DNA from 3 places in the Methylobacterium sp. AC690 genome. Region 2 is predicted to be linked to each of the others. Evidence: predicted binding sites of a transcription regulator. Region 2 holds the regulator's gene; each other region holds the start of a gene.
The links. The regulator LexA, encoded in region 2, represses DNA repair genes until DNA is damaged. The targets are predictions, from matches to a motif close to TGTTCNNNNTGTGTTCNG.

Region 1 (4,468 bases), on a different contig from region 2:
ACCCACGCCGACGGCCGATCCCGGCTTCGACTACCAGCAGGCCCGGCGCTCGATCCGGAAGGCCACGCGTCAGCGTCCGAAGATCCGCTACGCTGCGCTTCCGAAGTCCGAGCCCCTGCAGATCAAGGTTACGGATCGCCAGACGCCCCTCGATATGAAGGCCGGCCCCGCGGCCGCCTTCATGAAGGACGAGACCCTGCGTCCGGGCGACATCGTGGTGATGAAGGACGGTCCGAAGGTCTTCACCGGGCGGCGTGACGACCAGCACACCGCCCGCGATTTCGAGAGCATCGGCCGCTCCGACTTCGTCGATCGGCGAACCCGCAACCAGCTTACCGCGATGATGCTCCCCATCGGCGCCCTCCCCGCCGATCAGGCCCGCAAGATGATGGTACAGGCGCGTAAGGTGATGCCCGCCAGCGTCGACTCGTCCGTGAAACCGGAGCAGACGGCGATGCGCATCATCAATCCTTGGAAAACCACTCCGTAGGGCAGATCAGGCGGCCCGGACCGTCACCAGGAAGCCGTCGACTTCCCGGCGCAGGGCCGTCGCCTGACGGGCGAGATCGCTCGCGGCATTGAGCACCTGGGCCGATCCGCTCCGGGCGGATTCCGCCGCGTTACGGACACCGACGATGTGGCCGGATACCGCCCGGGTGCCCTCGGACGTCAGCACGGTATTCCGAGCGATCTCCTGCGTCGCGGCTTCCTGTTGGTCCACGGCCGCCGAGATGTCCCCCGAGATCCGGCTCAGGCGCTGGATGACATCGGTGATGCCGCCGATGGCCGTCACGGACGCGTCGGTCGATTGGGCGATCTCGCCGACCTTCGCGGCGATTTCCTCTGTTGCCCGCGCCGTCTGGGTCGCCAGGCTCTTCACCTCCGCGGCGACGACCGCGAAGCCGCGCCCCGCCTCGCCGGCCCGGGCCGCCTCGATGGTGGCGTTCAGGGCCAGGAGGTTGGTCTGTGCCGCGATGCTGGTGATCAGGCCGACGATCTCGCCGATGCTGTTCGCCGCCTGGGCGAGACGATGGACATCCCCCGCCATCCGCGCCGCATCGCGCTCCGCTTCGCTGGCGACCGCGGTCGAGGCTTCGACGCGGTTGCCGATCTCCCGCACCGAGGCGCTCAGCTCCTCCGTCGCTGCCGCGACGGTGTCGGCCGTGGCCGCGGTTTCTGCCGAGGCGGCGGCGACGGACCCGCTCAGGGATGAGGTGTCGCTCGCGGCCTGGGTCAGGGCATAGGCCGCCGTCTCGAGCTGGCTCGCGGCAGCCGAGACCGCCTCGACGATCCCGCTGGCTTGCGCCTCGAAGCGATCGGCCAACGCCACCATCTCGGCACGGCGGGCAGCCGCGGCATTGGCGGTGAGATGGTCGGCCTCCGCGGCGATACGCCGGCGCTCGGCGACGCTGGCCTGGAAGTCGACAGCCGCCGCCGCGATGGCGCGGACCTCGCGGGCGCCGTGCTGCGGAATCGGCCCAGACTCCTCGCCCCGGCCGATGGCCGTGAGGGAGGCGGCGATGCGGGTGAGCGGACGGGCGATGGCGGTGCCGAAGGCGAAGGCCAGGCCGCAGGAGAGGACCAAGGTCGCGAGGCCGACGGCCATCCAGACCATGACGCTCTGTTCGGCGTCGGCCCGGGCGGCACCGGCCGCGGCGCCGAGATCCGCGGTGAGCCGGTCCTCGATCGTCTTCAGGGTATCGATGCGTTGGGTGGCGAGGCCGAACCAGGCGGGCGCATCGGTGAAGGCGAGCGGAGTGCCCGGGGGCGTGTCGAGGACGAGGCGGCGCAGACGATCGACCTCCCGGGCCGCGGGCGCCGCCTTGCCGGCATCGAGAAGGGCGGCTTGCTCCGGTACGGCCCCGAGCCGGAACAGAGATTCGTAGGTGCTCTGGCCCGCGCTGAGACCGGCCAGACGCTCGTGGCCAGCGAGATCGATCTGACCGGCACCGAAGATCGCCGAGGCCGCCGCTCGCTCCTGGCCCGCCAACTCCTTGAGCGCGAGGAACGACGAGTAGGAATTGATGCGGGCGGCGAGATCCGCGCTGGCCGCGACTTGGGAGACCTCGCGCACGAGGTCGAGCGCGTTGGCGATCAAGCCCGAATACAGCGCCATGTTCTGGGCCGGCGTACGACCGAGCCCGTCGACGGCCGTGCGGTGGGGGTCGATCGACGCCAATTGCTCGGTCAGGGTCGCATTCCGCCGGGCGACGCCGGCCCCGAAGGCGGCGAGGTCGAGGCCGGTCCGGCCCGCGTCCAGGGCCGCCCGGGCCACATCGGTCCGCGCACGCTGCGCATCGAGCTCGGACCGGAACTTGTTCCCCTTGGCGGCCAGATACAGGCTCGATGCCCCGCGCTCGCGCTGGGCTTCGTGCACCAGGGCACTGATCTGGCCCGCCATGCCGACGAGCTCCTGCACATGGACCATCCGGGTCCGAGCGCTCATCCGCTCAGTAATGGCAAGTCCAACGACCATCGTAAACGCAAGGCACGGAGCGAGCGCAACTAAGAGAATCCGAAAGCGCAGCGATGAGAAGAGACCGGCGGACATCACATGAAACCTGCTTGGAAACGTTGCAGCACTGTGAGAGCAGCCGGTAAAGGTTGTGTTTCAAAATTAGCCTATGATCAATTTTTAATCATTGTCTGCCATTTCTAAGCTGGATAGGCGGGGAGTTTTCCCGGAACGTCCAGTTGTTCCGCGATCCTGCTTCCGTCGCGGCTCCCCGTGCCTGGACGCATGATTGGTGCACGACAAAGCTGTGCTCCGCATCGGAGGGAGCGGCAGGCACATGCCCAATCGCGAGGCAGGATCCGCGTAGCGCCATGGCTTCCACCCATCAGCGTCAGTTCCCGCCAGATCAATCGGCGAGGCCCCAGGTTCTGAAACCTCGGCCAAGCGCCCACGATATTGTCCGCGTACGCTTTTTGTTCTAGCTGAGGAGCGGATATGCGTGGCGCGTGCCTTGCCCGATGCGGTGGCGCGCCCGACATGCCGCGGGGGCTCTGGTCGAGTCCTGCCGCGTTCCGCGCTGAAGACGTTCCGAAGAGACTCCATGGCCAAAGCCAAAGCCGCTGCCAAGAAATCGCAAGCCGAGGCCGAGCGGGTCGAAGCCAAGATCGAGGCGTTGTTCGACGGCGCGCGCGATGCCCGGGTCATCTCGGTGCGCGGCGCGCGCGAGCACAACCTGAAGAACATCGACCTGACGATTCCCCGCGATCGCCTCGTGGTCTTCACGGGTCTGTCCGGCTCCGGCAAGTCGTCGCTCGCCTTCGACACCATCTACGCCGAGGGCCAGCGCCGCTACGTCGAATCCCTTTCGGCCTACGCGCGCCAGTTCCTCGAGATGATGTCGAAGCCCGACGTCGACCAGATCGACGGGCTCTCGCCGGCGATCTCGATCGAGCAGAAGACCACCTCGAAGAACCCGCGCTCGACGGTGGGCACCGTCACCGAGATCTACGACTACATGCGCCTGCTCTGGGCGCGGGTGGGCATACCCTACTCGCCCGCGACCGGACTGCCGATCGAGAGCCAGACGGTCAGCCAGATGGTGGACCGTGTACTCGCCCTGCCGGAGAAGAGCCGGCTCTACCTCCTAGCCCCTGTGATCCGCGGCCGGAAGGGCGAGTACCGCAAGGAGATCGCCGAGTTCCAGAAGAAGGGCTTCCAGCGCCTGCGGATCGACGGCGAGTACTATGCCATCGACGACGTGCCGAAGCTCGACAAGAAGCTGAAGCACGACATCGACGTGGTGGTGGACCGGATCGTAGTGCGGGCGGACATCGCGGCGCGGCTGGCGGATTCCTTCGAGACCGCCCTGGAGCTCGCCGACGGCATCGCCCTGATCGAATTCGCCGATACGCCCGAGGGCGAGGCGCCGCGCGAGGCCATCACCTTCTCGTCGCGCTTCGCCTGCCCCGTCTCCGGTTTCACCATCGCGGAGATCGAGCCGCGGCTCTTCTCGTTCAACAATCCCTTCGGCGCCTGTCCGACCTGCGGTGGTATCGGCCACGAGATGCGGATCGACCCCGAACTCGTGATCTCGGATGCCAAGCTCAGCCTGAAGCGCGGGGCTGTCGGTCCCTGGGCGAAGTCGACCTCTCCGTATTATGGCCAGACCCTCGACGCCCTCGCCCGCCACTACGGCTTCAAGACGACCGTTGCGTGGTCCGACCTGTCCGCGAAGGCCCGGGACGTCGTCCTGTACGGAACCGGCCCGGACGCGGTCCGCTTCGCCTACGACGATGGAATGCGCGCTTACGAGGTGAACAAGCCCTTCGAGGGCGTCATCCCGAACCTGGAGCGGCGCTACAAGGAGACGGAGAGCGACAGCTCCCGCGAGGAGATTGCCCGCTTCATGAGCGAGACGCCCTGCGCCAGCTGTGGCGGCAAGCGCCTGAAGCTCGAAGCGCTCTCGGTCAAGGTCGCGATGGAGGATGTGGGCGAGATCACCGCCCTCTCGGT
Region 2 (4,468 bases):
ATGACATCGCCGTCCCAATCGAGCCCGAGCCAGCGCATACCGTCTAGGATCGCGTCGATGGCGCCCTGCGTCGAGCGCTCACGATCGGTGTCCTCGATGCGCAGCAGCATGCGGCCGCCGAAACGGCGGGCATAGAGCCAGTTGAACAGGGCCGTGCGAGCCCCGCCGATGTGGAGGTAGCCCGTTGGCGAGGGCGCGAAACGCGTGACGACGGCTGACGACATCAATCTGGACTTGAATGGCTCGTGATACGGGCGAGAAGCGGATCGACCGGCCCGGAACCGCGCGTGTAGCATGCGCGCGGGCACGCGTTAAGAAATCGTCCTGTTCCTAAGATCGCAGGGCGCCTCGCCCGCTTTCGGTCCGGGACGCACGCCCGGAGGTTTTCGCGATGGCGCAGGCGCGTGCGGCGGCGGCGATGGGGCGTATCACGCGCCACCTCGCGGCGCGTCGACCCGGCGCCGGGCTGATCCTGGACTGGTTCCGCGCGGGCTGGCGCCGGGAGATCGAGCAGCGTCGGCTGTTCCCCTGGCTCGCCGTCGCCTTCGGAGGCGGCATCCTCATGTACTTTCTCGGGACACAGGGGACACCGTCGCTCCTGGCGCCCCTCGCAGCCGCAGCGCTGCTCGCCGCGACGACGCCGTTCCTCGTCGCGCGCCCGTTCGGTCTGGCCCTGGTGCTCGCCGCGATGGCCGCGCTCCTCGGCTTCGCCGCCGCCGCGGCGCGGGTCCGCTGGGTCGACGGGCCGATCCTCGCCCGCACCACGATCGGTCCGCTGGTGGGCACCATCGAGGGCTTGGACGAGCGGGAGCAGGGGGCACGCCTGATCATCCGCGTCGAGAGTTTCGGCACCCTCGGCGCCCAGGTCCGCCCGGTCCGGGTGCGCGTGTCCTATCGCAAGGCGAACACCCTGAAGCCGGGCGACCGCATCGCCGCGACCGCACGCCTGCTTCCGCCGCCGGAGGCCGCCCGCCCCGGAGGCTACGACTTCGCCCGGGATGCCTTCTTCCGTGAGATCGGCGCGGTGGGCTCCCTCGTCGGCAAGGTCGCGTTGCGGCCGTCAGCCGAGCCGGCGGACTGGCAGGTTCGCCTCGCTGCGGCCGTGGATGCGGCCCGAAACGCCCTGACGCGACGTATCACCGACGCCAACGGAGGCCAGGCCGGGGCGGTGGCCGCGGCCCTGGTGACGGGCAAGCGCGGCCTGATCAGCCCGGAGACCAACGACATCCTCCGCGCCGCCGGCATCTACCACGTCGTGTCGATCTCGGGCCTCCACATGGTCCTGGCGGCCGGCGTGGTGTTCTGGCTGGTGCGGGCACTCCTGGCCGTCGTTCCGTTCGCGGCTTTGCACTGGCCGATCAAGAAGATCGCCGCCGCCGTCGCCATGGTGGGCGTCACGGCCTACTGCGTCTTCTCCGGCTGGGACATCGCGGCCGAGCGTTCGCTGATCATGACCCTCGTGATGCTCGGCGCGATCCTGGTCGACCGCCCGGCGCTCAGCATGCGCAACCTGGCCATTGCCGCCCTGATCGCCCTGGCCCGCGAGCCGGACGGCCTCCTCGGCCCGAGCTTCCAGATGTCGTTCGGGGCGGTCGCCGGCCTGATCGCCTGCGCGCCGCTGATCGCGGGACGCGCGCTGCAGCGCGATGGGGCCGGCCCGCTCCCCCGGATCTTCGCCCTGGTGACCACCGCGGTCATCGGCACCCTGGCGACGACCCTCGTGGCCCAGATCGCCGCCGCGCCCTTCGCCACCTATCACTTTCAGACGGTGCAGCCCTTCGGGCTAGTGGGCAATGCGCTCACCCTGCCGCTGGTCTCCCTGGCGGTGATGCCGTCGGCGGTTCTCGGGATCCTGGCCTATCCGTTCGCACTGGATCAGCCGGTCTGGTGGGCGATGGGCCTCGCGGTGCGGGGGATGCTCGCCATCTCCACCTGGATTGCGGGCTTCGGACACGCCGTCGTGGTGGTCCCGGCCTTCGGCACGGGCGCCCTCGGCCTTCTGGCGGTGGCCCTGATCGTCCTGACGCTTCCGGCCTCTTCGCTGCGCTGGCTCGGCCTCATCCCGGCAGCGATCGGCCTCGCCTGTGCCGCCGCCCCGGACCGCTACGACATCTACATCGATCGTGAGGGGGCAGGCGCAGCCGTCCGCGAGCGCAACGGGCGCCTCGCCACCCTTGGACGGCCGCCCCCCTTCGTGCTGGCGCAATGGCTCAAGGCCGATGGCGACGACCGAAGGGTGCAGGACATCACGGGGTATCAGGGCTCACGCTGCGATGGCCTGGGTTGTACCCTGACCACACCGGACGGCCGCGTGCTCGCGTTGATCACCGACAAGCGCGCCCTCGGGGAGGACTGCGCCCGGGCCACGATCTTGATCACCCGGCAATCCGCACCCGCAGGCTGTGCCGCGCCGATCGTCGTCGACCGGGATTTCCTGGGATCGCACGGCGCAACCGCCATCCGCCTCACCCGCGATGGGCCGACCCTCGTCACCGCGAAGCATCCCGGCGACGTCGTGCCATGGCGTGCAACCCCGCCACCGCCGCCGTCGGAACAGACGGGACCACACCCGCAACCGTCGCCACCGTCGGCGACGGCTCTACCGGAGATCCCCGAGCGCACCGACGATCCGTTGGATCCTGCCGGTGACCAACCGAACAGAGAAATCCCTCAGTAGCGGCGCACGAGGCTGACGAGCCGTCCCTGGATCTGCACCCGATCCGGGCCGAGGACCCGCGTCTCATAGGCCGGGTTCGCCGCTTCCAGGGCGATGGACGAGCCGCGCCGGCGCAGGCGCTTCAGCGTGGCTTCCTCGTCGTCGATGAGCGCCACGATGATGTCGCCCGTATTGGCCGTATCCTGCTTGCGGATCACGACCAGGTCGCCGTCGAGGATGCCGGCATCGACCATCGAATCACCGCGCACCTCCAGGGCGTAATGCTCGCCACCGGCCAGGAAATCGGGTGACATCGTCACCGAATGGCTCTGTTCCTGGATGGCCGAGATGGGCGTACCCGCCGCGATTCGACCCATCACCGGGATGGTCACCGCCCGACCGCTCTCGTCGGTGGCTTGCGTGGTCGGCAGGCGGGACACCGATGCGCCGGCCGGCAGGCCCTTGCCTTTCCCGCCTTCGACCACGCTCGGCGTGAAGCGTCGAACCTCGGGGGCCGGTGCGGTGCGCGGGGCACCCGCGTTCCCGCCCAGGCTCTCCGGCATCCGGATCACCTCGATCGCCCGCGCCCGGTTGGGCAGCCGGCGCAGAAAGCCGCGCTCCTCAAGGGCCGTGATCAGGCGGTGAATGCCCGACTTCGACTTCAGGTCGAGAGCGTCCTTCATCTCGTCGAACGACGGGGGAACGCCGCTCTCGCGCATCCGGAGCTGGATGAACTGGAGCAGGTCCAGCTGCTTACGCGTCAACATGCGGGGCACTCTTCGTTAGGGCCACGGATCGCGGCGGGCGGCACCAGAAACAAACCACGAACACGTTAAACGTTCCGTAAGTGTTCTGCAAGGGTTCCTGTCTAGAGGCACCTTGCCCAACCCAATGGCGCGATGGGGATTGTGGAACGCGGTGCTGAGTTCGACAGCAACGCCTCGGGTCAGTCGATTGCCCGCGTCTCCGCACATGCCTTCTTCGGCTAGCGCTGCCCGGTGCCTCCTGTCTTGGGCCGATCGCCGGGCCCGTGGCCGCCCGTCTCAGTCGGGTCGCGGGGATCGTGCCAGAAGGTATCGAACAGGCGCTGCATCGCGCGGGCGTTCTCCTGTTGTACCTCCAGGCCCGCCTGAAACATCTGCTGCATCATGTCGAAGGGCGCTTCCGCGGAGGACGTGTCCAGCGCGGCCGGTTCGGGCCGGGGCGAGGCCGCGAGCCGCGCCGGACGCGGCCGGGCCTGAGGCGCGGGCGCCGCGGGCTCCGGGGCACTGCCGCCGGATTTCAGGAACGCCTGCATCATCTCCGACCAGGCATTGGGCGGGAAGCCGAAAGGGTTCGCCTCGGCGCGCGGCGCCGGCGCTGCGGCGGGCGCCTGGTTGATCATGACGTGGACGATCCCCGCCACCACCATGCCCGCCATGATCGGCAGCATCTGCTTCAGGGCCGGCATCGCGACGCCGCTGACGGTGGCGGCCTGTTGCAGAACCGCCTGGCTCAGGTGGGGCGAGCCGAAGAGTTGCTGGACCAGCATGTCCATCTGGGGCGTGGCGCTCGACGCCTTCGACGCGGCAGGCCCAACGAGGTTGAAGAGGTGCGCGAAGCCGGTCGGATCCTGGGCGACGTTCCGCTGCAGCCCCATCGTCAGGGCCGGGAGCAGGGCTTGCATCGCGCGCAGGCTCTGCTCCGGCGACAAGCCGAACTGCCGTCCGAAACCCTGCGCGCTGGCGCCCCCCTGCGCCTGAAGGAGATCGAACACATTAAACATGGCGGCCTCGCGGACGGACAACGGCTTTCCCGGTCATCGACCCGGGC
Region 3 (4,468 bases), on a different contig from region 2:
CGGTCCGGAGATGGGGCTACCGCCCGGTGTCGCGCTGCATCATGTGCCTGTCGGGAACAATGACCGAGAGGCAACCCCCATGACAATCCATCCTGCGCTGCTGGCGCTGAGCATCGGCGCCTTCGGGATCGGCGTCACCGAATTCTCGCCGATGGGCATGCTGCCGCTGATCGCGAACGATCTCGGCGTCTCGATCCCGGCCGCCGGCCTGCTGGTCAGCGCCTATGCGCTCGGCGTCCTGATCGGCGCCCCGCTGATGACCCTCGCCTTCGCGCGGGTGCCGCGCCGGGCGCTTCTCGTGGGCCTGATGGGCATCTTCACGGTGGGCAGCGTGATTTCGGCCCTCGCCGACGGTTACGCGATGCTGCTCGCGGCACGGATCGTCACGGCCTTCAACCACGGCGCCTTCTTCGGGATTGGATCGGTGGTGGCCGCCAGCCTCGTACGGCCTGAGCGGCGTGCAGCCGCCGTGGCCGCGATGTTCTCCGGCCTGACCATCGCGACGATCGGCGGCGTGCCCCTCGCCGCCTGGGTCGGGGAGGCGCTGGGCTGGCGCGCGGCCTTCTGGGGCATCGCCGGCATCGGCGCCGTCGCGATGCTCTCGCTGCGGCTGGCCTTGCCGCCCCTGCCCGTGGAGCGCGCCCCCGATATCCGCGCGGAGCTGCGCGTCGTGGCGCGGCCGGCCGTTCTCGGCGCCCTCGCGCTCACGGTCCTCGGGTCGAGCGCCATGTTCACAGTCTTCACCTACATCGTCCCGATCCTGCGTATCGAGACGGGGGCGGACGCCTCCTTCGTCACGGCGATGCTGGTGGTCTACGGCGTCGGCCTGACCCTCGGGAACTGGGCCGGCGGACGCCTCGCCGACCGCACGGTGGACGGAACCATCATTGCCTCCCTGGGAGCCCTGGTCCTGCTGCTCGGGGTGTTCGCCGTCGGGATGGACTCGCGCTGGGTCGCCGCCCCGCTCATCCTGCTCTGGGGCGTCGCGAGCTTCGCCCTGGTGCCGCCCCTACAGATGCGGGTAATGGCGGAGGCCAGCGAGGCGCCCAACTTGGCCTCGGCCCTCAATATCGGTGCGTTCAACCTCGGCAACGCCATCGGTGCGGCCCTCGGCGGCCTCGTGATCGACCTCGGCGGAGGCTATCCGGCGGTCTCGGTGGCGGGGTCAGCGATGGCGGCGGTCGGCCTCGCTTTCCTCCTCGTTCTGCGGCGCGGCCGGCGCGTCGCCGGCGCGGTGGCGTGTCCCTGACTTCGGGGAACCGGGCGCGCCTCTACAATCCGAGGCCGAGCTGGCGCGGTTCCGGGGCGGGGCCGTGTTCCAGGGCGGAGAGGGAGACCCCGAGGAGGCGCACGCTGCGCCGGAGCGGGAACAGGTCGCGCAGGAGGAGCAGAACGGTCTCTTCCAGGGCGGCGCGATCCGGGACGAAGCCGGGCACCGAGCGGGCCCGGGTGATCTGCTCGAAATCCGCGAACTTGACCTTCAGCGTCACCGTGCGGGCCCGGACTTCCTTGGCGGTGGCGGCACCCCAGACCTTGTCGAGGATCGGCGCCAGCCGTTCCGCGAGCACCGCGAACTCGGACGAATCGTCCGAGAAGGTGTTCTCGGCGCCGATGGATTTCCGGATCCGGTTGACCCGGACCGGACGCGGGTCGATGCCCCGCGACACCCCGTAATAGTAGGGCGCCGAGGCGCCGAACCGCTTCGTCAGGGCCTCGAGGCTGAGGGCGCGCAGGTCGCGCCCGGTCAGGATGCCGAGGGCCTTCATCCGCCCCTCGGTGACCGGGCCGATGCCGTGGAAACGCCCGATCGGCAATGCCTCGACGAAGGCCGGCCCCATGGCGGGGGTGATCACGAAGAGGGCGTCGGGCTTGCGGAAGTCGGAGGCGACCTTGGCCAGGAACTTGTTGTACGAGACGCCGGCCGAGGCCACGAGACCGGTCTGCGCGCGGATCGTGGCCCGGATCGCGCGGGCCACCGCCGTGGCGGTCGGCAGTCCCTGACGGTTCTCCGTCACGTCGAGATAGGCCTCGTCGAGGGCCACGGGCTCGATCAGGTCGGTGTGCTCGGCGAAGACCGCCCGGATCTGCTCGGAGATCGAGCGGTAGACCTCGAAGCGCGGCTTGACGAAGACGAGGTCCGGGCAGAGCCGGCGCGCGGTGACGGAGGGCATGGCCGAGCGTACGCCGAAGGCCCGCGCCTCGTAGCTCGCCGCCGCCACCACGCCGCGCTCGCGCGATCCGCCCACCGCCACCGGCCGGCCCCGCAACGCCGGGTCGTCGCGCTGCTCCACCGAGGCGTAGAACGCGTCCATGTCGATATGGATGATCTTGCGGATCGCGCCCGCGCCGTCCGGGTCCATCGCGGACGCTCCTCCGATCGTTCTATCGCTGGTGTTCGTGGTCTGTTCGCAGCATCCCGGTCCCGGCCCGGGAATCAACCCCTGCCGGCTCCCGATCCCCCGCGAAACCGACGCAGCCGAGCAGGGACGAACCAGGGGGCTCACCGCGCGGGGGGCTCGCCGCGAACCGGGGCGTGCCGCATAAGGGCGCCCAGGTCACACGAAGCCCGTGCTTCGCGATTCGCCCGAGGACAGGTTCTTGAACATCACCCAGATCACCCACCACGACCTCGACGGCTACGGCGCCTCCACGGTGGTCGGCCAGTTCGCCGAGGTCGCCCGCATCGTGCACGTGCCGCGCTATTCCGATGTCGGGCCGGTGGTCGAGACCGAGCTGAAGCGCCTCGGCAAGGCGTCCGCCCCGGAAATGATCTTGATGACCGATCTCGGCCTGGAGGCGGTGGCCGTCACCTTCCTGCGCAACTTCGCCGCCCTGAACCGCCGCCGCGAGCCCGAGGCACGCCACCGGCTCGTCGTCCTCGACCACCACGCCTCCTCGGTCGACCAGCTGCGCGAGCAGGGCCTCGCACCGCTGGCCGATCCCGCAACGCCGAGCCTGCAGCGCTTCGACCTGGAAGATCCGAACCTCGTCGTGCTCATCGACGAGGCCTGCTGCGCCACCCGGATGGCCTACGAGCACCGGGCCCTCTACGCGACCCGCGAGAGCGGCGAGGATCCGATCCTCGGCGCCCTGGTGACGGCGGTCGATGCCGTGGATCTGTGGCGCAAGGACCGGCCGGCCTTCCGCAGCGGCCTGAGCCTCGACGAGATGTTCTGGGACAACGTCTCGAACCTCGTGCCGATCGGCCATCCCTGGCACGACCGGTTCGTCGGCGACCTCCTCCTCGGCGCGGCCCGCCTCCTCGGCGACGGCGCCTCCCCGGCCGTGATCGAGGGCCAGGTGCCGGCCCTGCGCAAGGCGATCCTCGACGGCTACCTCGCCGAGGATGCCGAGGACGACCGCACCCTCACCACCCGCATGCGCATCGCCCGGGTGCTCGCCCGCTCGGACCTGTTCCATCCCCTCTCGGACGGCACGCTGATGTCCTTCGGGCTCGATTCCGGCACCTTCCAGCGGGTCTCGGACCTCATCATGGAGAGCGGCCGGGCCAAGCGCGTCCTCAACGTGCAGCGGGCCGGCACGATGTCCTTCCGCTCCAACAACGAGACCGCCCTCGACGGCGCGCGGCGCTTCCGCGGCGGCGGCCACAAGGATGCCGCGGGCGGCAAGCTGACCAGCGGCTCGGCCTTCTCCCTGGCGGACGCCATCGCGCAGGTCGAGCCCGTGCTGAACCCGCCGGCGGCCGATCCGGCGCTGAGCCCGTTCGGGGCCCTGAAGAACTGGAAGGGCTGAGGCGCGCGATCGCGCCGACCCGGCCGCGCCCGATTGCCGAGCGGGCCCAATTGCCGGCCGGGCCAGAGCGCGGCAGACTCGTCGGCGCACGCAGCCCGCGGCATCCGCGCCTCGGGACGTCCCGCTGCCTGGCACCGCGGCGTCGCGCGCGGTGCCGGACACCCGCCGGCGCTTCGGAACCGGTTCCATGCCGGGGCGGGCCCACCTTCTCAGCGACGTTTCCGGGGACACCATGCCGCCGATCGACCTCCTCAGCCGTGGGCCATGTCCGTTCCTGCCGGGCTTCGACCTCGCGGACGCGACGCTGCCCGACCTGCGCCTTCGGGTCGCCCTGTCGCCGGGCGGGCACCGTCTCCCGGTCCTGCTGCTCCATGGTCATCCCCAGACCCACGCCACCTGGCACGCGGTCGCGCCCCGGCTGCGTGACTTGGGCCATCCCGTCGTGGCCCCCGACCTGCGGGGCTACGGCGATTCCGAGCGCCCGGACTCGGCGGCCGATCATGCCCCCTACGCCAAGCGGGCCATGGCGGCCGATGCGATCGCGCTGATGCGGGCCTGCGGCTACGCGCGCTTCGCGGTCGTCGGACATGACCGCGGCGGCCGGGTCGCGCATCGCCTGGCCCTCGACCACCCCGCCGCGGTGGACCGCCTCGCCGTCCTCGACATCGCACCGACGCAGACGATGTACGCCCGGACCGACCGCGCCTTCGCGACC

Region 1: the regulator LexA is predicted to act here: its motif matches at 2,919-2,936, upstream of uvrA (excinuclease ABC subunit UvrA).
Region 3: the regulator LexA is predicted to act here: its motif matches at 2,393-2,410, upstream of dinB (DNA polymerase IV).

Annotation. Positions count from the first base shown of each region.
Region 1 is NZ_CEEDOX010000006.1:98,313-102,780, forward strand. Features, by position in the region: gene AC0IY1_RS08940 (hypothetical protein) at 1-490, shown strand, start outside; gene AC0IY1_RS08945 (methyl-accepting chemotaxis protein) at 497-2,551, opposite strand; gene uvrA (excinuclease ABC subunit UvrA) at 3,057-4,468, shown strand, end outside.
Region 2 is NZ_CEEDOX010000005.1:221,280-225,747, reverse strand. Features, by position in the region: gene gltX (glutamate--tRNA ligase) at 1-224, opposite strand, end outside; gene AC0IY1_RS08160 (ComEC/Rec2 family competence protein) at 392-2,677, shown strand; gene lexA (transcriptional repressor LexA) at 2,671-3,423, opposite strand; gene AC0IY1_RS08150 (DUF937 domain-containing protein) at 3,642-4,421, opposite strand.
Region 3 is NZ_CEEDOX010000004.1:21,190-25,657, forward strand. Features, by position in the region: gene AC0IY1_RS05600 (MFS transporter) at 80-1,249, shown strand; gene dinB (DNA polymerase IV) at 1,272-2,360, opposite strand; gene AC0IY1_RS05610 (dimethylmenaquinone methyltransferase) at 2,599-3,753, shown strand; gene AC0IY1_RS05615 (alpha/beta fold hydrolase) at 3,986-4,468, shown strand, end outside.